One region of the Streptomyces sp. NPDC031497 genome, then DNA from elsewhere that is predicted to be linked to it. Evidence: riboswitches for the same ligand, from Rfam matches in the RefSeq annotation. Region 1 holds a riboswitch; the other holds the start of a gene.
The links. A riboswitch is a leader RNA that binds a small molecule or an ion and turns the genes downstream of it on or off. The one in region 1 is predicted to bind glycine.

Region 1 (3,399 bases):
GGGCCGTGGCGACCACGCCGGTGCCCGCGAACTCGGCGGAGGCCGCGGCCAGGAAGTCCATCGGGTCGTCCTGCCAGTCCGGTTCGAAGAGCCGGACCCGGCCGCCCGAGGCGGGGCCGTCCAGTTCGCTGCGGCCGGTCCGGCACAGCTCGGCGACCGCCTCCGGCGGCAGCGGGACGCCCACCACTCCCCCGGGGTTCACGGCTATGCCGACCTGCGGGGGCAGACCGCGGGCGAACTCGACGGCCGGGGCGATCGTGTACGACAGATGGGAGCCGACCACCTGGCGGAACTGCTCCTCGGAGCTGAACACCGGGACGTACACCCCGCCCTGGATCTCCGTGGTGGGCAGGTCCAGCGGGCCGCTGTGCGGGCCGCCGCCCTCCGGCAGCGGGACCCACAGGAAACTGCGGGCCACTACCTCGATGAGGCGGCCCGCCGCCGCGGGGACGCCGAGGGAGGCCGACAGCACCTCCTCCAGCTCGTTGCCGGGCCAACCGCCGTGCGGGTGGGGGTGCGCCTGTGCCGGGAAGTCCGCGGGAATGTCCGCCGGGAAGTCCATCTGCCTACCGCCTGCTGGAATCCACTGCTGCTGAGACTGAAAAGGCTAGCGGGTGGCTGTGACAATGCCTCACCCCGTGAGCCGCTCCGCTTTCCGGAAAGCCTCACCCGGCCGGCTTCTCCGCCTTCCGGAAGGCGATCCGACACAGCACGTCCGCCGCGTCCCGGTCAAGGAGCACCGCCGAGCCCACGCCCTCGGGCAGCCCGCCCTGCTCCGCCGCGCGCACCAGGCGGGCGGCGGCGTGGCGGTGGCGCAGGAACGCGTACCGGGAGACGCCCCGGCCGCGCTCGCGCTGCCCGTCCAGTGCCGTGCCCGGAGTGACGTCCAGGAGCAGCAGGTGCAGGGTGCCGCCGCGACGGCGGGCCTCGCGGGCCAGCCAGTCGCGCACCCAGGCCTGGGTACCGCAGTCGTGCACCACCACGCCCTCGCCGGTGCGCAGCGCGCTGCGCAGTCCGGCGTAGTGCGCGAGGCGGACCAGCGGGCGGTAGAGGGCGTACGGCAGGAAGCGGGCCAGCCGGGCGTCCCAGCGGTCGCGGGTGTCCTGCGAGTCGATCCGGGTGCCCTGGACGGTGCGGTGCATCAGGGTGGACTTGCCGCTGCCGGGCAGCCCGGTGACCACGACCAGGTCACGGGGGCCGAAGAGCAGGCCGTGCGGGCTGCGGCCGGCCCGGTCGCGCAGATCGCGGACGACCGGCGCCATGGGGGTCCCCCCGCGCGAGCGCAGGCGAGCGTGGGGGAGCCCCCCGCACCGCTCGCGGGCCGGGGCCGTCGACTGCTCGGGCAGGGCGATGCCCGTCGTCGCGTATGCCGTGGTCCTTGTCACCGTGATCGTCCTCCCTGGGGGTTCAGGAAAGGTTCTCCCCGCTTACCGTAAAGAGAAGGTAATGCACGGTGTCTCGCGGTTCCGTCCGCTTCCGGCCACAGGCCTGTTACAAAGCTCTGCCCGGCATGCAATGATGTGCCCGCCAACTGCATACCGGCCGTTTGAATCCGCGCGGGAGAGTCCCCAGCCGTCTTCGCTGGGGCGCCGAAGGAGCAAGTCCCTCCCTTGAATCTCTCAGGCCCCCGTTACCGCGCGGGCGAGGCACATCTGAAAAGCGGGCCGCCGTGTCGGTGGCCCCACCCAAGGTGCAAGCCGTGACCACCGACGTGGTCAGGGCGAACCTCTCAGGTTCCGATGACAGATGGGGAGGACAGACCTCGCCTGTCATGCCCTGGGATCTTTGGGAGACGACCGACCGATGAGCAGTTCCGATTCCGCCGCACTCCGCCGTACCGCGCTCGATGCCCTGCATCGCTCGCTCGGCGCCACCATGACCGACTTCGCCGGCTGGGACATGCCCCTGCGTTACGGATCCGAGCGCGACGAGCATGTCGCCGTGCGGACCAGGGCCGGGCTCTTCGACCTCTCCCACATGGGCGAGATCGCCGTGACCGGCCCCCAGGCCGCCGCCCTGCTGAACCACGCCCTGGTCGGCAACATCGCCTCCGTCGGCGTCGGGCGCGCCCGCTACACCATGATCTGCCGGGCCGACGGCGGCATCCTCGACGACCTGATCGTCTACCGGCTGGCCGAGACCGAGTACCTGGTGGTGGCCAACGCCTCCAACGCCCAGGTGGTCCTCGACGCGCTGACGGAGCGCGCCGCCGGGTTCGACGCCGAGGTGCGGGACGACCGGGACGCGTACGCGCTGATCGCCGTCCAGGGACCGGAGTCGCCCGGGATCCTGAAGTCGCTGACCGACGCCGACCTGGACGGCCTGAAGTACTACGCCGGGCTGCCCGGCACCGTCGCCGGGGTCCCGGCGCTGATCGCGCGCACCGGCTACACCGGCGAGGACGGCTTCGAGCTGTTCGTGAAGCCCGAGCACGCGGTGGAACTGTGGCAGGCGCTCACCGAGGCGGGTTCCCCGGTGGGCCTGGTGCCCTGCGGGCTGTCCTGCCGGGACACCCTGCGCCTGGAGGCGGGCATGCCGCTCTACGGGCATGAGCTGACCACCTCGCTGACCCCCTTCGACGCCGGGCTCGGCCGGGTGGTGAAGTTCGAGAAGGACGGCGACTTCGTGGGGCGCGAGGCGCTTCAGGAGGCCGCCGACCGTGCCGCGGCGAAGCCGCCGCGGGTGCTGGTCGGCCTGGTCGCCGAGGGCCGCCGGGTGCCGCGTGCCGGGTACCCGGTGGTCGCGGGCGGCGAGGTGATCGGCGAGGTCACCTCCGGTGCCCCCTCCCCCACGCTGGGCAGGCCGATCGCCATGGCGTACGTCGACGCGGCGCACTCGGCGCCGGGCACGGCGGGCGTGGGCGTGGACATCCGGGGCAGCCACGAACCGTACGAGGTCGTGGCACTGCCGTTCTACAAGCGCCAGAAGTAGACCCGCGGCGCCAGAAGCAGATCCACAGGGAGACACTGAGCGCGGCAGCGCGTGACCCTGCGCACATTTCCGCTGCTCACGCGTGTTTCCAGCAGTCCTCTTTCACCAGCACTCCCCCGCGTACAGGAGAATTCAGGCCATGAGCAACCCCCAGCAGCTGCGTTACAGCAAGGAGCACGAGTGGCTGTCGGCCGCCGCGGACGGCGTGGCGACGGTCGGCATCACGGAGCACGCGGCCAACGCGCTCGGTGACGTCGTCTTCGTCCAGCTCCCGGCCGTCGGTGACACCGTGACCGCGGGCGATTCCTGCGGCGAGCTGGAGTCGACCAAGTCGGTCTCCGACCTGTACTCGCCGGTCACCGGTGAGATCACCGAGATCAACGAGGACGTCGTGGACGACCCGTCCCTGGTGAACTCGGCCCCCTTCGAGGGCGGCTGGCTGTTCAAGGTGCGCGTCACGGACGAGCC
Region 2 (3,399 bases), on a different contig from region 1:
GGGCAAGGCCCACGGGCACGCGCTGTACGCGATGGCGCTGGCGCACGACGAACGGCCCGTGGTCGCCGAGCGCGAGGCCAAGTCGGTCTCCGTCGAGGACACCTACGACGTGGACATCCATGACCGGATGCGGGTGGGGATGGAGGTGCGGCGGCTGGCCGACCGGTGTGTGCGCAGGCTGCGGGGGGCCGGGCTGTCGGGGCGGACCATCGTGCTGAAGGTCCGGCGGTACGACTTCTCGACGCTCACCCGGTCGGAGACGCTCAGGGGGCCGACCGACGACCCGGCGGTGGTGCGGGAGGCGGCCGCGCGGTTGCTGGACTCGGTGGACACGACGGGGGGTGTCCGGTTGCTGGGCGTGGGCGTGTCGGGGCTCGCCGACTACACCCAGGAGGATCTGTTCGCGCAGGCGGCGGCCGGGGAAGGGGCGGCGGAGTTCGCGGCGGAGGAGGAGGTTGGGGAGCCGGTCGCCGAGCAGGAGGTGGTGGCCGCCGAGCGGCGGTGGCCCGCGGGGCGTGACGTCCGGCACACCGAGTACGGACACGGATGGGTGCAGGGAAGTGGGCTGGGGAGGGTGACGGTGCGGTTCGAGACGCCGGGGGCGGTGGAGCCGGGGCGGGTACGGACGTTCCGGGTGGACGACCCTGAGCTGGAGCCGGTGGATCCGTTGCCGCTGGTACCGGGGGTGCCGGCGGACGGGGTGGGTGCGTGACCCGGGGTAGGGCTGGGTGGGAGGTTTCGCTCGCCGGCGCTTGCGGGGTGCCTCCCCCAGAGGGGGTACCCCCAGCGCCCACCCGTGCCGCCTGGAGGCACCTCCCAGGCCCTTAAGCACTGGGAGGCACGATTGCCGCAGCTACGTAGCTCTCTACGTAGTCGACGCGAGTGCAGTGCCCCGTAAGGGGCACGGGGAACTTCGCGAGGAACCCCCACCGGCCCGCAGCCGAACCGTGGGCGAACCCGGCGTCGGCGGCCTTACGCGCCCGCGTCATCCGTTCCCTTACGCGCCCGCGTCATCCGTTCCCGCCAGTTTGCCGAAGTGGTGGTCCGGGTGGTCGGGGGGTGGGGCCGTCGTGTCCAGGCCGTAGTGGTGGTAGAGCTGCAGTTCCTGCTCGGGGGACAGGTGGCGGCCCACTCCGAAGTCGGGGGCGTCCTTGATCAGGGCGCGCTCGAAGGGAACCTTGAGGGTGCCCTCGACCAGCTCGCTGGGCTCCAGGGGCACGAAGGCGTCCCGCGAGAACAGGCCGGTGCGTATGGCCGCCCACTCCGGCACGCCGGTCGCGTCGTCGAGGTAGACCTCGTCGATCGTGCCGATCTTCGTCCCGTTGCGGTCGAACGCCTTGCGGCCGATCAGGTTGCGCGGATCGATGTCGGTCAGCACGGGCCCTCCACTTGGTCGCAACTCATCCGTAAGCACTACAAAAGAGCACATTGAAGGAGGCGGCCACTCGAAGGCCCGTGCGTCGCCCTCGCTGGTAGGCTGGCAAGCGGCTGCTGACCCCGTGCGGGAGAGTCCTCCGGACACACCGGAGGCGCCGAAGGAGCAAATCCTCCCCGGAATCTCTCAGGCTCACGTACCGCACGGACGAGGTCACTCTGGAAAGCAGGGCGGGCGTCGCGACGGCGTCCGCTCTCACCGACGGTGAAAGCCGGATCCCCTGGGCGTCCGGCGAAGCTCTCAGGTTGAGATGACAGAGGGGGAGGCCGTCGGGGTGCCCGTGCCGGGGTACCCCTCGAAGGTCGCGTCAGACCAGGAGGCCTCCGCAATGACCGCCCAGCGTGTTCCGCTCTCCGAGCTCGAACAGGGAATCCCCTTCGAGCAGCGCCATATCGGGCCCGACCACGAGGCCCGGGCCAAGATGCTCGCCCAGGTCGGATACGGCTCGCTCGACGAGCTGACCGCCGCCGCCGTGCCGGACGTCATCAAGAACGCCGACACCCTGGAACTGCCGGGCGCGCGCACCGAGGCCGAGGTGCTGGCCGAGCTGCGATCGCTGGCCGACCGGAACCAGGTGCTCGACTCGATGATCGGGTTGGGCTACTACGGCACCTTCACGCCGCCCGTCATCCTGCGCAACGTGATGGAGAACCCCGCCTGGTACACGGCCTACACGCCGTATCAGCCGGAGATCTCCCAGGGGCGGCTGGAAGCCCTGCTGAACTTCCAGACCATGGTCGCCGACCTCACCGGACTGCCCACCTCCGGTGCCTCGCTGCTCGACGAGGGCACGGCCGCCGCCGAGGCCGTGGCCCTGTCGCTGCGCATGGGCAAGAACAAGAAGGGTGTCTTCGTCATCGACGCGGACGCCCTGCCGCAGACCATCGCCGTCATCGAGACCCGGGCCGAACCGACCGGGGTCGAGATCGTCGTCGCGGACCTGAGTGACGGGATTCCGGCGGACCTCGCCGCCCGTGAGATCAACGGCGTGCTCGTCCAGTACCCCGGCGCCTCCGGTGCCGTACGCGACATCAAGCCGCTCGTCGAGCAGGCGCACGAGCTGGGCGCGCTGGTCACCGTCGCCGCCGATCTGCTCGCGCTGACGCTGCTGACCTCGCCGGGTGAGCTGGGTGCCGACATCGCCGTCGGGACGACCCAGCGGTTCGGCGTCCCGATGGGCTTCGGCGGGCCGCACGCGGGCTACATGGCGGTGCGGGAGAAGTTCGCGCGCAGCCTGCCCGGCCGGCTCGTGGGCGTGTCCGTGGACGCCGACGGGCACAAGGCCTACCGGCTCGCGCTGCAGACCCGTGAACAGCACATCCGCCGGGAGAAGGCCACCAGCAACATCTGCACCGCGCAGGTGCTGCTCGCCGTGATGGCCGGCATGTACGCCGTCTACCACGGGCCCGAGGGGCTGCGGGCCATCGCCCTGCGGACCCACCGCTACGCCACGATCCTGGCCGCGGGGCTCAGGGCCGGCGGGGTCGAGGTCGTGCACGGCGCCTACTTCGACACCCTCACCGCGCGCGTGCCCGGCAAGGCCGCCGAGATCGTCGCCACCGCCCGGCAGAGCGGCGTCAACCTGCGGCTCGTGGACGCCGACCACGTCTCCATGGCCTGCGACGAGACCACCACGCGGGCCCAGCTGGGTGCCGTGTGGACGGCGTTCGGGGTCGAGGGCGACGTCGAGGCGCTGGACGCGGTCGCCGCGGACACGCTGCCCGAGGCGCTGCTGCGCGAGGACGGCTACCTGGGCCACCCGGTCTTCCACGAGCACCGCTCCGAGACTGCGATGCTGCGCTACCTGCGCCGGCTCGCCGACCGGGACTACGCCCTGGACCGGGGCATGATCCCGCTGGGCTCCTGCACCATGAAGCTCAACGCGACCACCGAGATGGAGCCGGTCACCTGGCCCGAGTTCGGCCAGCTGCACCCCTTCGCGCCCGCCGAGCAGGCACAGGGCT

Region 2: it holds a riboswitch for glycine, as region 1 does, so the genes downstream of both, gcvP (aminomethyl-transferring glycine dehydrogenase) here and gcvT (glycine cleavage system aminomethyltransferase GcvT) in region 1, are expected to answer to the same signal.

The regions. Positions count from the first base shown of each region.
Region 1 covers NZ_JBVIKO010000038.1:14,097-17,495, forward strand. Annotated here, with positions in the region: gene ACZ5K7_RS44260 (enhanced serine sensitivity protein SseB) at 1-562, opposite strand, end outside; gene ACZ5K7_RS44265 (AAA family ATPase) at 666-1,385, opposite strand; glycine riboswitch at 1,548-1,646, shown strand; glycine riboswitch at 1,647-1,756, shown strand; gene gcvT (glycine cleavage system aminomethyltransferase GcvT) at 1,804-2,931, shown strand; gene gcvH (glycine cleavage system protein GcvH) at 3,071-3,399, shown strand, end outside.
Region 2 covers NZ_JBVIKO010000049.1:18,261-21,659, reverse strand. Annotated here, with positions in the region: gene ACZ5K7_RS47335 (DNA polymerase IV) at 1-712, shown strand, start outside; gene ACZ5K7_RS47330 (PRC-barrel domain-containing protein) at 998-1,378, opposite strand; glycine riboswitch at 1,493-1,587, shown strand; gene gcvP (aminomethyl-transferring glycine dehydrogenase) at 1,764-3,399, shown strand, end outside.